DNA from 3 places in the Xanthobacter sp. DMC12 genome. Region 3 is predicted to be linked to each of the others. Evidence: riboswitches for the same ligand, from Rfam matches in the RefSeq annotation. Region 3 holds a riboswitch; each other region holds the start of a gene.
What was found. Region 3 has a riboswitch for cobalamin ahead of ACT535_RS13805 (DUF1636 family protein). Riboswitches for the same ligand answer to the same signal wherever they lie in the genome.
Positions count from the first base shown of each region.

Region 1: it holds a riboswitch for cobalamin, as region 3 does, so the genes downstream of both, ACT535_RS02225 (energy-coupling factor ABC transporter permease) here and ACT535_RS13805 (DUF1636 family protein) in region 3, are expected to answer to the same signal.
Region 2: it holds a riboswitch for cobalamin, as region 3 does, so the genes downstream of both, ACT535_RS06030 (TonB-dependent receptor plug domain-containing protein) here and ACT535_RS13805 (DUF1636 family protein) in region 3, are expected to answer to the same signal.

Region 1 covers NZ_JBQUYZ010000001.1:515,940-521,811, forward strand. The annotation lists gene ACT535_RS02210 (LLM class flavin-dependent oxidoreductase) at 1-573, opposite strand, end outside; gene ACT535_RS02215 (hypothetical protein) at 825-1,286, shown strand; gene ACT535_RS02220 (copper chaperone PCu(A)C) at 1,689-2,183, shown strand; cobalamin riboswitch at 2,275-2,518, shown strand; gene ACT535_RS02225 (energy-coupling factor ABC transporter permease) at 2,556-3,239, shown strand; gene ACT535_RS02230 (DUF983 domain-containing protein) at 3,300-3,884, opposite strand; gene ACT535_RS02235 (hypothetical protein) at 3,963-4,340, opposite strand; gene ACT535_RS02240 (aldo/keto reductase) at 4,488-5,324, shown strand; gene ACT535_RS02245 (cation diffusion facilitator family transporter) at 5,321-5,872, opposite strand, start outside.
Region 2 covers NZ_JBQUYZ010000001.1:1,296,863-1,302,734, forward strand. The annotation lists gene ACT535_RS06020 (FecCD family ABC transporter permease) at 1-622, opposite strand, end outside; gene ACT535_RS06025 (ABC transporter substrate-binding protein) at 622-1,485, opposite strand; gene ACT535_RS06030 (TonB-dependent receptor plug domain-containing protein) at 1,531-3,519, opposite strand; cobalamin riboswitch at 3,624-3,823, opposite strand; gene ACT535_RS06035 (ABC transporter substrate-binding protein) at 4,151-5,371, shown strand; gene ACT535_RS06040 (branched-chain amino acid ABC transporter permease) at 5,680-5,872, shown strand, end outside.
Region 3 covers NZ_JBQUYZ010000003.1:142,809-148,680, forward strand. The annotation lists gene cobN (cobaltochelatase subunit CobN) at 1-533, opposite strand, end outside; gene cobW (cobalamin biosynthesis protein CobW) at 537-1,571, opposite strand; gene ACT535_RS13805 (DUF1636 family protein) at 1,568-2,059, opposite strand; cobalamin riboswitch at 2,119-2,319, opposite strand; gene glyS (glycine--tRNA ligase subunit beta) at 2,736-4,934, opposite strand; gene ACT535_RS13815 (MFS transporter) at 5,042-5,872, opposite strand, start outside.

The sequences.
Region 1 (5,872 bases), on a different contig from region 3:
ACGATGCTCGATGGGGTGGACCTTGGCGGTGTCGATGAATCGGCCGGACGCCTTGTCGCCGACGAAGGCGTCGTCCTCCCAGCTGTCCCACAGGGCCGTCACAACGTCAGCGAATTCGTCGGCGCGCTCGTAGCGGCTGGCGTGCGCCGCCAGCGGGTCGGTGCCGAAATTGGCCGCGGCCGAGGCATCGGCGGTGGTGACGATGTTCCAGCCCACCCGGCCGTTGCTGGCGATGTCCAGGGAGGCAAAGCGGCGGGCGAGATTGTAGGGGTCGTTGAAGCTGGTGGAGGCGGTGCCGATCAGCCCCAGATGCTCGGTGGCGGCGGCCACATGCGCCAGCACGATAGTCGGCTCCAGCGCCTGGAACGGGCGCAGGTCCGGACGATCGGAAAAGGATGGTACGTCGGCCAGGAAGATGGCGTCGAAGGTGCCGCGCTCGGCGATCTCCGCGACCTTCACGTAATGGGCGATGTCCGCATAGGCGCGGGGATCGGACGACGGCGCACGCCAGGCCGAGCTGTAGAAGCCGGCGTTCAGGGTGTTCACGTTCAGATGCAGCTGGCGTGCCGCCATGGCGTCGCTCCCGGAGGACGGAGACCGGCGGGCGATGCGCGTTCGATGCGGGTGCCGACCAATCGATGCCGGCTACTCTACGAACCTGAATTAGTTTGTCTATAAATTTAATTGAATTTATCTCGCGGCCAATTCCGGCGCTGCAGCTGAAGAACCTGCAAAGCCTGCAATGGCGCAGCGTTGCGTGCATCCTGGTCAGGCCGTTAAGCGGTCCTGAACCGGGGCCGCCACCGCGCGCCCGCGCTTTCAGGATGACAAGCGCCGTGATGCCATTAACATCGACGCAACGGATCGGACTCACGGAGCGGACGGTGGTTGGGCGGCAGCAACTGGCGAGGTTGGCGCGCGGCGCGTTTGGCGTCCTGCTGGCCTATGCCTTTTTGCTGCAGGTCATCGTCGGGGGGCTGGCGACGGAGCGCATGACCTTCGCCGCCATGGACGGCGCCGGCCCGAGTCTTTGCGCCTCCATCCAGAACAATTTCCACCCCCAGCCGGGGCATTCTGGCCCGGGGCAGACGGACGCGGATCATTCCACCTGCTGCCCGCTGTGCGCATTCTCCTTGCTGTCGCCCTTGCTGCCCATGTCTGTGGCGGCCGGCCAGCCCGTAGCCGCACCGCTTCCCGCCGCGCGTTCCGGCATGGAGAGCCCGCCCGCACCGGGCCTCCAGCGTTATGAGCCACGCACGTCGCAAGGGCCTCCGCTGAACGCCTGACCGCCGGTTTCACCGTGTTCATCGCGTCTCTGGACCGGCTCCACGCTGGCGGCGACCGCGGTCCATGGTGAATCTCGAGCGCATCGAGGGCCCCGGCGCCATTCGTCGCTGTGGGAGCGCTCGACTGGGCGGCGGAGTGAGCCTCGTGTTCAAGCCGCCCACCGACAAGGCGTCCGCCGCTTTCGTCGTCGCCCCTCTCTTTGAAGGCATGTTCACCACAATCCTGTGGATGCGGCCGCAACCGGCCGCGCGGCCTTCTCCCGTGCGCAGACGCAATAGGGCCCGCGCACGCTCCGCCGAGGCTGCCCCCTGGGGGAGGTCTCAGTTTGAATCGAGCTTTGCTGTTACATCCACGCCTTTCCGGCTCAGCGCGGGAATGGCGCAACACCTGAGGAGTAGGCCATGTCCATCTTCCATCTCACCCGCCGCGCCGTGATCGCGGCAGCAGTCGCGACCGTTGCGCTCGCGGGCGGCGCGGCCATGGCGCACGACTACAAGGCGGGCACGCTGCAGATCGACCATCCCTGGTCGCGGGCCACGCCGGGTGGCGCGAGCGTCGCCGCCGGCTATCTGGTGGTGAAGAACACCGGCACCGCGCCCGACCGCCTGATCTCCGCCAGCGTGCCGTTCGCCGGCCGGGTCGAGATCCACGAGATGGGCATGAAGGACGGCGTGATGATCATGCGTCCGGTTCCGGGCGGTCTCACCATCCCGGCCGGTGGCAGCGTCGAGCTGAAGCCCGGCGGGTACCACATCATGTTCCTGGACCTGAAGAGCCCGCTGAAGGAAGGCACCTCCGTGGACGGCACGCTGACCTTCGAGAAGGCCGGCACCGTGCCCGTGCAATTCCAGGTCGAGGGCCTCGGCGCCTCCGGCAGCGCCCATCCCGGACACTGAGGACGGAATCGCGCTCGCACTACGCGCCGGGCCAAACGGTCCCGGCGCGTCGTGCCTGCGGGATTGCTTGACAGCGCGGAGGTGTTGGGTGCCTGCTGCGCATGCGAACGGTGCTCCGGTTGCCACGGCATCCGGAGTGAAACGGGAATGGGGTAGTGCCTGAACCTGCGGAGCCCATCCGCAAGGTCCGGCCCGAAGCCCCAACCGCCCCCGCGACTGTGAGCGGCGAGCGATCTTCCAGCATGCCACTGGCCACAGCCCTTTGGGCCGGCCGGGAAGGCGGGGGTGAGCGTAGACCCGCAAGTCAGGAGACCGGCCGGTCGCATGATGACACCCCTCGGGCCGTCGGGTGAGACGGCAACGGAGACCTGCATGCATATCGAACCCGGACTCGTCGACGGGGCCAAGATCGGCCTCAGCTATGTCACGGCGGCCGCCGCTGGCGGCTATGCCCTGAAGCTTGCCTATGAGGCGGCGCGCGAGCGCGGCGTCCTCTCGCTGGCGGGCCGTACCCTCGCCACCACCGCTTTGGTGTTCAGCTTCTTCGAGGTGCTGCCGCACTATCCTGTGGGCGTCTCGGAAGTCCACCTCATCCTCGGCTCGACCCTGTTCCTGATTTTTGGCGCGGCCCCGGCCGCCCTCGGGCTCGCCTTCGGCCTGCTTATCCAGGGCCTGTTCTTCGCGCCGTTCGACCTGCCCCAGTACGGGATGAACGTGACCACCCTGCTGGTGCCGCTGTTCGGCGTCGCCGCCGTCGCGCGCCGCATCGTGGCGCCCGGCACGCCCTACGTGGAGCTGAAGTACGGTCAGGCGTTGGCCCTCTCCACCGCCTATCAGGCCGGCATCGTCGGCTGGGTGGCGTTCTGGGCGGTTTACGGCCAGGGCTTCGCGGCGGAGAACCTCACTTCGGTGGCGAGCTTCGGCGGCGCCTACATGCTCGTCATCATCGTCGAGCCGCTGGTGGACCTTGCGGTTCTCGCCGCCGCGAAGGCGCTGCATGGTGCAGTCAAGGGCGGCAGCCCGCTGTTGGAGCGCCGCCTCTACGACGCGGCCTGATCGCACGCCCAACTCTCGGACAAGCGAACGCCGGCGGTGCTCCCGCCGGCGTTCTGCGTTTCAGGGGGCCTCGACGGGCGGAGGCAGGGCGGGAGAGGGCAGGGCGGCCGGGGCTTCCGGGTCCGGTACCAGATGGCGGAGCGGGTCGAAGCCGCCCACATGGTTGGCCCAGGCAAGACCGACGGCGAGGCCCTTGGCGCGGGGCAGCACGTGGAAGGCGGCTGCCACGGCGACGAGTTCGCTCGCCGCCAGCTCGACCGCCAGCGGCAGGTCGCTGAGCAGTTCCAGGATGCCGCCCACCAGCGATCCGGCCAGCAGAGCGAGGGGGATTGCGAACACCGGCACGGCATTGGTGACGCGGGCATGGCCCAGCGCCTCGTTGCAATGGGAGCACGTCTGGGAGACCTGCATCCAGCGGGCGAACAGGGCACCCTCGCCGCAGGCCGGGCACCGGCCCGACCAGCCGCGCCGCGCCGCCGCCTCGATGGGGCGGGGCGGGTTGAAGCCGTTGGTGTGATAGAGCCGCCGCGGCGCGCGACGGGCCGGATCGAACGCGGTGCGGGTGGCGGCGCCGAATTCGGTGGACATGGTGGCGCGGGCGCGCGCAAGCGCCTCCGATGGCGCGTGAGATTGCGTGTCTGACATGGACGAAAACCCGAAAGGCCGCGTCTGCGGCAGGGACCGGAGGCGCCGGGATGGCTCCCGCGCCGGTTCAGCTCTGGGTCACGTCCCTGGGGGCCCGCGGGCCTGCGCGCCACGGGCCTCCTCGCCCGTCCGGCGATCGCTGCGCAGGGAGAGATGGGCAATAAGCCGCGCATCGGGCGCCGCCAGCGCGGGTTGCGGCTGGGCGGCAAGGCCGGACGCCGATGTGAGCACGCAGGCGTCGCAGGGATGCGCCTTGAGAACCGTTCCCGCGTCTCCACCATTGAGACAGAGGTCCGGCAGCGTCCCGTCCGGCAGCGCATAGGCCGCAAGATCGACCGGCGCTTCGGAGGAGTGCAGGGCGACCGGCTGATGGGCAAACCCGAGCGTCAGCTGCGCCAGCACGAACAGTGCGGCAGCGGCCACCCGCAAGCCTTTGAATCCCAACCCGATGCCCATGTTCCGCTTGTGTGCAACGCGGCAGAAGGGGTCAAGCGCGTGAATCTACGCAGCGTCTCCCTGCCGCAGGCCGGCTCTGGACCTCCCCGAAGCAGGCGTTATGGTCGCCCGCAACCCGCCAGCGGAAAGCAGCCCCGAGGAACCGCCATGACCAAGACCGTGACCCTTCCCAATGGCGAGACGGTGCCCGCCCTCGGCCAGGGCACCTGGTACATGGGTGAGCGCTCGACGGCGCGTGCAACGGAGGCGAAGGCCCTGAGGCGGGGCATCGACCTCGGCCTGACCCTGATCGACACGGCGGAAATGTATGCCGATGGCGGCGCCGAGGAGGTGGTGGGGGAGGCGATCGCCGGGCGCCGGGACGAGGTGTTCCTCGTCAGCAAGGTCTATCCGCACAATGCCAGCCGGGCGGGCGTCACCGCCGCCTGTGAGCGCAGCCTGAAGCGGATGAAGACCGATGTGATCGACCTCTATCTGCTCCACTGGCGCGGCAACCATCCCCTGTCCGAGACCGTCGCCGGATTCGAGGCGCTGCAGAAGGCGGGCAAGATTCGCCTCTGGGGCGTGAGCAACCTCGACACGGACGACATGGAGGAACTGCTCGCGATCAGGGGCGGGACCGCCTGCGCGGCCAACCAGGTGCTCTACAACCCGAGCCGCCGCGGGCCGGAATTCGACCTGTTCCCGGAGCTTCGCGCCGCGCACATTCCGGTCATGGCCTACAGCCCCATCGAGCAGGCCCGCCTGCCCCGTGGTGGAGCGCTGGGCAGCGTGGCCAAGAAGCACGGGGTGGACCCCTTCCAGGTGGCGCTGGCTTGGGTGATGCGCAGCGGCGACGTGATCGCCATCCCGAAGGCGAGCCACATCGAGCATGTGGAGATGAACGCCGCCGCGCGCGATCTGGTGCTGGACGCCGAAGACCTCGCCGCCATCGACAAGGCCTTTCCCCCGCCGCGCCGGAAGATCGGGCTGGAGATGCTCTAGGTCGCCTCTGCCGCGGGATCATAGGGCGTGGCGATCACCACCACGTCGGCGTCGGGAATGGCGGCGGTCAGCGTCTGTCGCAGAGCTTCCGTCACCGAGCTGACATCGGCGATGGTGCGCCCCGGCGCGAAGCCCACCGTGATCTCCACATGGGCCACATTGCCGGACTTGCGCGTCCGCACGCTGATGAGCTGCTCGTAGCGATCGAAATAGGCGGCGAGTGCGGAATTCACCTTCATCTGCAACGGCTCGGCCAGCGCCCGGTCGAGCAGGTCGGGCAGGGCTTCCGAGATCATGCCGCCGCCGATCACCACCATGAAGGCCGCGCCGATGAGCCCGCCGATATCGTCAGCCGCCAGCCCCAGCTCGGAGTGCGGAAACAGGACGTCGAGGGCGACACACACCACCACGGTCACCGAGGCGACGGCCTTGGCGATGCGGGCGCGGAACTGGCTGAGGACGATGATGGACGTGCCCGCGCGCGTTGCCCGCCACAGCGGAACCAGCGGCGCCAGATTGGTGAACAGGTTGTAGATGACGAGGCCAAG
Region 2 (5,872 bases), on a different contig from region 3:
GTCCGGTGCGGAGCACCAGTACCCAGCCCACTGCCATGAAGGGCAACGCCAGCGCCACATGCACGAGGCTGCGGTCGGCCAGCGAGCCCATGAGCCAGAACACCAGCTCCAGCGCCGCATAGGGACTGGGCGCAAGATTCAGCGCCAGCGCGGTGAGCGCACCGGCGAGGCTCGACAAGGCGACGCCGGCGAGGATCAGCATCACCGTCCCCGCCCCCCGTGCTGCGAGGGCGAGGAGCACGGCGGTGGCCGCCGCCGCGCCCATCAAGCCGCCCAGCGGCAAAGCGAGCGCGAAGGAGGTCGAGAAGCCGAAATAGAAGGCAATCACCGCCCCCAGCGCCGCCGCCCCGGAGACGCCGACCACGCCGGGGTCGGCCAAAGGATTGCGCATCAGCCCCTGCAAGGCCGCCCCGGTCAGGCCGAGGCTGAAGCCCACCGCCGCACCGAGAATGGCGCGCGGCAGGCGCAGCTCGGACAGCACCAGCGCCGCGACGCTCGGCCGGCCGGCGAGGAGATCAGCAAAGGCACCGCGAAGGTCGAGCGGGGCATAGCCCACCGCCACCGAGGCGCAGAACAGCACCGCGACCAGAGGGCCGAGCCCAAGGACGACGCGCGAGGGCATCAGCGCGCCCCCTCGGCGGCGGCGTGATGCTTGGCGGGGTACCGCGCTGCTTGAGGCCCGGAGAGGCGCGCCCGCGCCGCCGCCAGCAGCGCCGCCGCCTCGGCGAGGTCCGGCCCGGCGCAGGTCCACAGCCGGAGCGGCAAGGCCAGCGTGCGGCCCCTGAAAGGCGCGAGCGCGGGGTGATGCAGCAACGCGTCCGCCAACGAGGGCGGCGCCGCCTCATCGGCATTCACCACCACGAGGTCGGGCTGGGCGCGCACGATCTCCTCCAGCGCCAATTGCCCCATCTTGTCGGTCGGCAGGCGGGCAGCGAGATTGGTGAGGCCGGCCTTCTCCATCAGTTCGTCGGCCAGCGAGCCGCGGCCCGTGGTGAAGCCGTTGGGGCGCAGCACCACGGCGGTCGGGCGCGGCCCCGCAACCGGCGGCACGCGCGCGAAGGCGGCCTGCATCTGCCCCACCATAGCCTCGCCCCGCTCCGGCACGCCGAGGCGCGCCGCCACCATGCGGATCTGGGCGTAGGCCTCTTCCAGCGTTTCGGGATCGGTCAGTTCCACCACCTCGAAGCCGAGGCGGCGCAGCATGGCGGTGGCGTTGCGGGCGGTGTAGGCGCCGGCCAGCACGAGATCCGGCTTCAGCGGCACCACCTCCTCCGCCAGCCCGCGATTGACGGGCACGCCGCGCGCGAGGTCCGCCACATTGGACGAGAGCGGGTCGCGGGCCAGATGGGTGACGGAGAGCACCTGCTCCGGATCGGCGAGGCGCAGGGCCAATTCGTCCGTGCACAGGTTCAAGGAGACGACGCGGGGCCGGGCGTGCGTCTCTTCCGCCCGCGCCGGGGCGCAGGCCAGAAGAGCCGCGAGCATCAGTCCGGCCGCCGCGCCTTTCACCGAACCCTCACCATGCGCGCCTCACCACGTGAGCTTCACCCCGCCATAGGCGCCGAAGCCGGGGGCGAGGAAGCCGTTGGGGTTTTCGTAGGTCTGGTTGAACAGATTGTCGATGCGCCCGAACACGGTGGTGGCGGCATTGAGCCGATAGTTCGCCGCCAGATTCACCACCGTGTAGCCGGGCTGGTCGATGTAGTTCGAGGTGAGGCGGACGATGTCCCACCAGGAGGACGCATAGACGAGGCTCGCCGCCAGATCGAGTTCGTCGGTCGGCCGCCAGCCCAGCGTCAGGCTCACCTTGTTGTTGGGCCGGCGCAGGGGATAGCAGGAGGTGACGTCGATGGGCGCGCAGGCGGCGCCGAAGGGCTGGCCGGGCGGCACATAGCCCACGACGTTGGTGTAGGTGTAGTCCACCCGCGCATCGATGCGGTCCGTCACCTTCACCGCCACGAACGCCTCCACGCCCTGCGACACGGCGCTGGAGATGTTGACGTTCTGGTACGTCACCGGATCGTAGCTGATGAGGTTGGTGATGTTGTTGTGGAAGTACGTCACCCCGAACAGCACGCGCTCGCCGAACGCCTTCTGCTCGAAGCCTGCATCCCAGCCCTCGCTCTCCTCCGGCTGGAGGCTCGCATTGCCGTAATAGGGTGCGTAGAGCTGGTAGAGGGTCGGCGCCTTGAAGCCGGTGCCGTAGCTCGCCTTCAGCTTGGTGCCCGTCTCGTCGAACAGCAGCGCCGGGGCGAGACGGAAGGTGGTGTGGTCGCCGAAGCTGTCGTCGGCGTCGTAGCGGATATTGGCGGCGAAGAAGAGCCGGTTCCAGAGGTTGCCCTGATACTCGGCATAGACGCCCGTGTCGCCGGTGGAGGCATCCACGTTCGTATAGGCGGTGGAGGAGGTCATGGCTTCATTCCGCCGCTCGGCGCCCACCAGCAGGTTCTGGCCCGGCGCCACCAGATAGTTGGAGCGGACATAATAGACCTGCCGGTCGCCGTCATAGGTGCCGTTCACGTCCGGATTCGGCCCGACGGTCGGGCTCGACGAGGTCATCTCGCTGGCGCCGAAGGTGGTGACGAGCGCGCCGTCCAGCGCGGTCCACACGCCCTCCCCCTTGGTGAAGAACATGCCCGTATAGGCCGTGGAGCGCAGCGCCGCCGGAAGGCCTTCATAGGTGGGCGGGGGATAAGTATCCGGCGTGAAGGCGAGGCTGGTGTCGATGTAGCGCGCGACGAAGTTCACCGCGAGCGTCTCGGTGGCCTGCCAGTCGAGCCGGGTGGAATAGGTCCAGTTGTCGTAGGCGTTGGGATTGCGCGGCCAGATCGGCGGGCCGACGGTCTGCGGCGTCACCGGAATGTCGGTGGAGGAGAAGTGCGTGACGTTGAACGAATAGGCGAGCTTTTCGGTGGAGCCGGTGAGGCTCGCATACTGGTTGAAGGTGCCGAGCGCGCCGCCCTCCACATAGGCCGACACTTTCGGCGGCCCCTCTCCCTTCTTGGTGGTGATGGAGATGACGCCGCCGATGGCATCCGAGCCATAAAGGCCGGACTGCGGGCCGCGCAGCACCTCCACCCGTTCGAGATCTGAGGCGAGCAGCTTGCCGAAATCGAAGGCGCCGTTGGTGGCGGCCGGATTGCCGGCGTCGATGCCGTCGATCAGCACCTTCACATGATTGGAATTGGTGCCCCGGATGAACACCGAGGTGGTGCCGCCCGGGCCGCCCGTCTGCACCACGTTGAGGCCGGGCAGGGATTGCAGCACGTCCGGCAGCGTGCGCTGCTGGTTGCGGGCGATGTCCTGCTCCGTGACGATGCTGACGGAACTCGCCACCTCGGTCTCGGGTGTGGGGATGCCGGTGGCGCTGACGACGATGGTGGGCAGATCGCCCGCATTCTGGTCGTCCGCCGTCTGGGCGAGGGCGGGCGGCACGCAGGCAAGCGGAACACAGGCAAGCGTGAGCAGGGCCGCAGCCCGCAGGGCGCGGCGGGATCGGGAGTGAACGGCGGACGGCATGAGGAAACTCGACGGCACGGGTGGTCCGTCACCGCGAACGAGGCATCCCGGCCGCGGCAGGCCGGAAAAACCGCCATCAGGAGAACCCCGCCCGACGTGCTCGCGCATGACCACGGCTGACGGCAGGTCTCCTGGCTCGCGGGTCATCGCCCTTGCTGCCGCCTTCCCAGGTCGTGCGACCCAGTGGCTGATGGCAGAGGACTCGCCACTTACAGTTGCGGGGGCAGCCACGGCATTTCCGGCAAGGCCGGAGCACCGCGTTCCCTTTTGATCCCTTGCGGGAACCGTCGGTCCGACCATAGGCGGCGGCCGGACCCCGCGTCAACGAATCCTTCGCAAGTGCGAAAGCCTGAGAGCAACTGCGGGAAGACCGCGCCGGACGGCGTATCGCCCGATCACATCTTGCTCATTGCTTCAAAAATGCGTGGTCCGAAATCACACGACATCCGTATCGGGAGGGTGTGGTTGCCTTCAAAAACGGCAGCAGCAAAGGCCGCACCCAACATTCCGCTAGGTTATGGTGGCGCGCCCCGCTCAATTCGCTTAAACGATTGAGAGCCGCCCCGCCAACGAGCGGGTGGGTACTACCAAAGTATAATAACCGAATAATCGGGAACACAGGGAGTAGAAGATGCGACTGAGGAGCATGGTCGCGGCTTTGGCCGCAGGCGTTGCCGTTTTCGGGCTTGCCGTTTCCGGCGCAGCTTACGCTGCCGACCCCATCAAGATCGGCCTCACCGGCCCCTTCACCGGCGGCTCGTCCTCCATGGGCGTCAGCATGCGCGATGGCGTGAAGCTCGCCGTGGAAGAGGTCAACAAGGCCGGCGGCGTGCTGGGCCGTCCCCTCCAGCTCGTCGAGCGTGACGACGAGGCGAAGAACGAGGTGGGCGTGCAGATCGCCCAGGAGCTCATCAACAAGGAGGGCGTGGTCGCCACCCTCGGCTACATCAACACCGGCGTCGCCCTCGCCTCCCAGCGCTTCTATCAGGAAGCCGAGATTCCGGTCATCAACAACGTGGCCACCGGCACCCTGATCTCCAAGCAGTTCGTGCCGCCGGACAACAAGAACAACTACATCTTCCGCACCTCCGCCAATGACGCCATCCAGAGCGCCATGATCGCCGACGAGGCGGTGAAGCGGCAGGGCTTCAAGAAGCCGGCCATCCTCGCCGATAGCACCAATTACGGCCAGCTCGGCCGCGCCGATCTGGTGAAGGCCCTCGCCACCATGGGCGTGAAGCCGGTCGCCGAAGAGAAGTTCAACATCGGCGACACCGACATGACCGCGCAGCTGCTGCGCGCCAAGGAAGCCGGCGCCGACGTGGTGCTGACCTACGCCATCGGCCCCGAGCTGGCGCAGATCGCCAACGGCATGGCCAAGCTCGGCTGGAAGGTGCCGATGATCGGCTCGTGGACGCTCTCCATGGCCAACTTCATCGACACCGCCGGTGCCAACGGCAATGGCGCGATGATGCCGCAGACCTTCATCCAGCTGCCCGACACCCCGAAGCGCAAGGCGTTCATCGAGGCCTACCAGGCCGCCTACAAGATCGACCGCATGCCCTCGCCGGTCTCGGCCGCGCAGGGCTATGACTCGGTGCTGCTGCTCGCCGCCGCCATCAAGCAGGCGGGCTCCACCGACGGCCGCAAGGTCCGCGAGGCGCTGGAAAACCTCAACACCAAGGTCGAAGGCGTCGTGACCGTCTACGACAAGCCCTTCTCCGCCACCGACCACGAGGCCATCACCTCGAACATCCCGGTGTTCGGCCTCGTCAAGGACGGCCGCGTGGTCGCCGCCCACCCCGAAGACATCGCCGGCGACAAGGCGGTGCGGGTGAAGACCAAGAACTGAGCCGAGGGCTCGGGTTCAGGGCTGGCTGCCCGACACATGGTCGCGTCATCCCCCGGCTTGTCCGGGGGATCCACCGGGTGACCGGGCGGGCTGCGACCTAACAAGGAGCTGGCCAGCGGCGAAGTGGATGCCCCGGACAAGCCGGGGCATGACGGCGCTGGGTAGGGTGTCGGTTCATAGCGCGCCCCACGGTTAGCCCCTCTCCGCCTCCCACACACCATTCGGATCGCCGCGCCAACGAGCGCGGCGGCCGGTTTGCCCGGAACCCTGCCCCGACGCGGGGGCCGCGCCCCCTTCCGGAGACCGTCATGAACATCCTGTCGCAGCTCATCGTGAGCGGCATCGCCGTGGGCATGATCTACGGCGTCATCGCCTTCAGCTACCAGCTCACCTTCGCCACCTCGAAAACCCTGAACTTCGGCCAGGGCGAGGCCCTGATGCTGGGGGCGCTGGTGGGCCTCACCACCATCAATTTCCTCATCGGCCAGGCGCTCGGCACGC
Region 3 (5,872 bases):
GTGGAAGGCACGGGGCGGGGAGCGGGGATGGGACAGGGCGCGGGAAAGCCCGCCGCGTCGCCCATGGCGGCGAGCAGGGCCGTCATGTTGTCCGGCCCCCCGGCGCGGAAATAGCCGAGCCAGCGCGCGAGCGTCGCTTCCGGCAGCGTGGAGAGGGCGGCGAGGCGGGGATCGTCCTGATCCTCGCCCGGCAGCAGCGCAAGGGCGATGCCGCGGGCGCGGGCCGTGGCGGCGAGCTGCTCGGCGCCATAGCGCCACCAGTCCAGCCCGCCGAGCTGGCGCACCAGCACCACTTTCGCTTTGGCCGCGACCTTCTCCACCCACAGATCCACCGACATGGGGTGACGCAGATCCTTCAGCCGCGCGAGGCGCAGGCTGGGAGCCGCACCACCACGCGCGCGCCACGCGGCGGAGAGGGCAATGAGGTCGCTGTCGGTGAAGGAGAGGGCCACCATGTCGCCGGGCGGCTGGGCGAGGTCGACCGGCTCGGCCAACGCCTCCAGGCTCGTCGATGTGGTGGCGAGGATATGCATGGGCTAGCCGAGGATGGCCTGCTCCACCGCCACGCGGTCGAAGCCCTTGAGGCCGATGACCACCAGCGCCCCGTGCCGCGCCTCGTCCGCGCCCCACGCGCGATCGAAATGGTGCGACACGCGCGGGCCGACCCCCTGCACCAGCAGGCGCAGCGGCTTGCCCGCGACGGCGGCGAAGCCCTTCACGCGCAGCACGTCCGGCGTCTCGGCCGCCTTCACCACGCGGGCCGCCAGCGCGGCGGGATCGGCGATTTCGGGCAGAGCGAGGACGATGCTCTCGAACTCGTCGTGGTCGTGGTCTTCCTCGTCGTCATGATGGGTGCGGCGGGCGTCGATGACGTCTTCCGCGCCGACGCCGAGGCCGAGCAGCACCGCCGGGTCCACCTTGCCGCCGGCGGCGCGCACCAGCTTCACCGCGCGCGGCAAAGCGCCGGCCACCGCCTGCTCCGCCGTGGCGAAGCCGGCCGCATCGAGCAGATCGGACTTGGAGAGGACGACGAGATCGGCGCAGGCGATCTGGTCCTCGAACACCTCTTCCACCGGGTCGTCATGGTCGAGACTTTCGTCCCCGGCCCGCTGCGCATCGAGCGCGGCGAGATCGGGCGCGACACGGCCTTCCGCCAGCGCCGGGCCATCAACCACCGCGATCACGCCGTCCACCGTCACCCGGCCCTTGATGGCCGGCCACTGGAAGGCCTGCACGAGGGGCTTCGGGAGCGCGAGGCCGGAGGTCTCGATGAGGATGTGGTCCACCTTCGGCGCGCGGGCGAGGATCTGGTCCAGTGCCGGCACGAAATCATCCGCCACGGTGCAGCACAGGCAGCCGTTGGCGAGTTCCACGATGCTGGTCTCGTCGCAGCTCTCGATGCCGCAGCCCTTCAGGATCTCGCCGTCGATGCCCACGTCGCCGAACTCGTTGACGATGACCGCGAGGCGCTTGCCGCCGGCATTCTCCAGCACATGGCGGATCAGCGTCGTCTTCCCGGCGCCGAGGAAGCCGGTGACGATGGTGCAGGGCACGCGGGCGAGCGAGGTCATCGGGTCTCCTTGCGGGTGAGCGGGGGAATGCGCGCGACCATGCCGCGCTTGAGCACGTCCGGCCGGCCGCGCCAGGGCATCAGGCCGTCTTCCGAGCCGGCGAGAAGCGCGGCGCCGGCGATGAGGTCGGCGGCGCTGTCGGGGGCGAGGTCGCCGAACACATAGGTCCAGCCGTCGCGGCGGACCATGGCGGCAGAGAGCGCGCGCTTGCAATTGGCGAGGCAAGAAACGCCCTCAACTGCAACACCTTCGGGGACGGACGTGGCGCAGGCGGAGGCAAGAAGGCGCGCGCCGTCGCGCTCGGCGTCAGGTGGGGCCTCGCTGCCTGCGGCGCGGCAGGTGGTGCAGATGAGGAGGGTGACGGCGGGAGCGGTTTCGCGGGCGGCTTCTGGCGTAGCTTGGGCCGCGCAGCCGATGTCCGGGCTTTCGCCGCCCGGCTCGGGTGCTGTGCTGTCGGGAATCGCGCCGCGCTCCACCGAAACGTCCACGGGTGCGAGCGCCCGCGCGTACGGGCTCGAAGGGACGCAATACCGGAGCACCCCGCCCGGCGCGGACCTCGTCGAAGGCAGGTCTCCTGGCTCGCGGATCACCGCCCCTGCCGCCTTCCCGGATTGCTCCAGTGGCGTCTGGCAGGGGCTCACCGCCGACAGTTGCGGGGGCAGCCGCGGCATTGGAGGCTCTTCACCCCCGCACCGCATTCCCTTTTACGCCCGTGTGGGACCACGGGACCTTCGACGCCGCCACTAAAGGCAGGGTGGGCGGGATTGTCAAATGAGGGGCGCGGAACGCTCTCGTGCCCCGGACCAGCGACGGCGCAGCCGGAGCGCAGACCCCGGCCCCAACGCAAGGGCCCGCCGCCGGCGCTTCAATATCCGGCTTTCTCGGGGTTTGCCCGCTGCGCGGAACTCGTTGCGCTGGGTCCCGGCTCTCCTTCCACGCCGCTACGCGGCGTTGCAGTCGGCCGGGATACGAGGGAGGTGTCTGCGCGAGAACCGGCCGAACGTCCTCTCCCCTTGCGGGAGAGGGCGGGGGTGAGGGGTCAGCGGCGGCTTCGCGAGGGAAGACGACCGACTGGCAGGCGGCGATATTTACCCCTCACCCTAACCCTCTCCCGCAAGGGGAGAGGGGACGCGCTTGTGCTGGGGGAAACAACAGCCCCCTGCCCTACCCCTCGATACGGTCGAAATCGGCGATGCCGCGGGTGGCGGCGCGGATTTCGTCGAGCAGCTTCAGGCGGTTCTCGCGCAGCGCGGGATCGGCGTCGTTCACCGTCACGGCGTCGAAGAAGGCATCCACCGGCTGGCGCAGGTCCGACAGCGCGGTCATGGCAGCCTCGAAATCCTCGGCAGCGACGGCCTTGGAGACGCGGGCCTTCACATCGTCGATGGCGGCGGCGAGGTGCTCCTCGGCCGGCTCCTTGAGCAGCGCGGCGACGGTGGGGCCGGCGAAGGCGCGGCCGTCCTTCTTCTCCTCGATGCGCAGGATGTTCACGGCGCGGCGATAGCCGGCGAGGAGGTTCCTGCCGTCCTCGGTGGCGAGGAAGGCCGCTAGCGCCTCCACGCGACGGACGACGAGGAGGAGGTCGTCCTGCCCTTCGAGGGCGAAGACGGCATCGACGAGATCGTGACGGGCGCCACGGTCGCGGAGGTAGACTTTTAAGCGTTCAACAACAAAAGAAAAGAGCTCACTCGAAATATCGCTTGAGTGAACACGCTTCATCTCCTCCACAAATTCCTGGATTTGCTGCTCGGTCAGATTCCCATACATTTCCGGTCGAACATACGTCCCGAATTTAAGCTGGACATGACCGTCAGTAACCCGATGCAGATACAACCTTTCACGCGCTTGGTTAGCAAACTCGGATCTCAGTTTCAAATAAAGTCCATTTTCAACTATGATCCGGACGATGCCTAGAGCGGCACGACGCAGCGCATAAGGGTCTTTCGAACCGGAAGGCAGTTCACGAATTCCCCAGAAGCCCACCAGCGTGTCGATCTTGTCGGCCAGCGCCACGGCCACCGAGACCGGCGCGGTCGGCACGCGGTCGTTGGGCCCCTGCGGCTTGTAATGCTCCTCACAGGCGGCGGCGACTTCCGGGGGCAGGTTCTCGCCCTGCGCATAATAGCGGCCCATGAGGCCCTGAAGCTCGGGGAACTCGCCCACCACTTCGGTGAGCAAATCCGCCTTCGCCACCAGCGCGGCCTCCTCGGCCAGCGCCACCGGCGCGCCGACCTTGGGGGCGAGCTCCTTGGCGAGGCGGACGATGCGCTCGATGCGCTCGGCCTGGGAGCCCAGCTTCTCGTGGAAGGTGATGGACTGGAACTTGGGCATGCGGCTGGCGAGGCCGTTCAGCCGGTCCGTGTCCCAGAAGAATTTCGCGTCCGAGAGGCGGGCGCGGATGACGCGCTCGTTGCCGGCGACGATGGCTGCGCCGCCGTCCGAGGCGACGAGGTTCGAGATGAGGATGAAGCGGTTGGCGAGGCGCCCGGTCCTGGGGTCCTTCAGCACGAAGCACTTCTGGTTGGCGCGGATGGTGGCGCGGATCACCTCGTCCGGAATGTCGAGAAAGCGCTCCTCGAACGATCCCATCAGCACCACGGGCCATTCCACGAGCCCGCACACCTCGTCGAGCAGCCCCTCGTCCTCCACCAGCTCGAGGCCGGCGGCGAGCGCGAGGTCCTTGGCGTCGTTGAGGATGATTTCCTTGCGGCGGTCGCGGTCGGCCACAACCTTGGCGGCCTCCAGCTTCGCCATCCAGTCGTCCAGCCGTTTCACGGTGAAGGGCTCGGGCGCCAGGAAGCGGTGGCCGCGGGTGACGTTGGAGGCCTCGATGCCGTCCACGGAGAAATGCACCACCTCCGGCTCGTCCCCCTCCGCCCCGAAGGTGGCGACGATGGAATGGAGCGGGCGCACCCAGCGCAGCGTGCCGGTTCCCCAGCGCATGGACTTCGGCCAGGGGAACTTGCGGATGATGTCCGGCACGATCTCGGCCACTACCTCGGTGGTGGCGCGGCCGGGCTTTTCCACCACGGCCACGTAGAAATCGCCCTTCTTGGGGTCGGACTGGATGGTCGCCTGATCGAGGGAGGCGAGGCCCGCCGCCTTCAGGAAGCCGGCCACCGCCTGCTCGGGCGCGCCCACGCGCGGCCCCTTCTTCTCTTCCTTCTGGTCCGCCTGACGGCCGGGCAGGCCGTGGACGGCCAGCGCGAGGCGGCGCGGCGTCACGAAGGCTTTTGCGCCCTCATAGAGCAGGCCGCGCTCCACCAGAGCGTCGGTGACGAGCTTCTTCAGCGCGTCGGCCGCCTGGGCCTGCATGCGGGCGGGGATTTCCTCGGAGAAGAGTTCGAGCAGAAGATCAGGCATCGGTTCGGGCTCGTCCTCCCCATGCGGGGAGGCTGGCGCTTGCGCGCGGCGGGTGAATTTCGGGGCCTGTGCTAGTTCGTTTCGGCCGCCGCGTCGAGGGGGCGGGCTCAGTCGAGGGACCGGCCGCGCATCTCCTTGAGCCCCAGCGCGGCGAGGAAGGCCACGATGCCGCCGCCGATCATGTAGAAGGCCGGGGCCATGGCATCGCCGGTGAGACTCACCAGCAGCACCGCCACCATGGGGGCCGTGCCGCCGCCGAGGCCGAGGCCGAGATTCCAGCTCAGCCCCACCGCCGTGCAGCGGGTGTGGCGGGGAAACATCTCCACCAGCGCCACCGCGATGGGCCCGCCATAGATGGAGACGATCACAGCGAAGCCGAGCTGTCCCAAAAGCGCCAGCCCCGTCGAGCCGGACTGCAGCAGCAGGAACAGCGGCCAGGTGAAGACGGCAAGGCACAGAAATCCGCCGACGATCAGCGGCTTTCGGCCGATGCGGTCGGAGAGCGCGGCAAAGCCGAGGCAGCCGGCCATCACCACCGCCATGCTCACGGCGTTCAGCTCCAGCGCCACATGGGGCGTGAAATGCTCCTGCTGCTGGAGCCATGTGGCGAGATAGACGAAGGAGAGGTAATAGGCGATGCCCAGCACGATGTTGATGAGCGTCGCCCGCAGGATGCTGCCGCCATTCTCGCGGAAGGCTTCCACCACCGGCAGGGTGGGCCGATGCACCGGCTTTACGTCCCGCGCCACCGTCCGGCGCAGGATCAGCGCGAAGCCGCCGAGCAGGCATCCGAGCAGGAAGGGGATGCGCCAGCCCCAGGCGGCGAGATCGTCCGCCGACATGAGGCCGGAGACCAGCGCCCCCACCGCCGAACCCAGCAGCATCCCGCCGTTGCAGCCGACGATGACCAGCGAGGTCACCGCCCCGCGCCAGCGCAC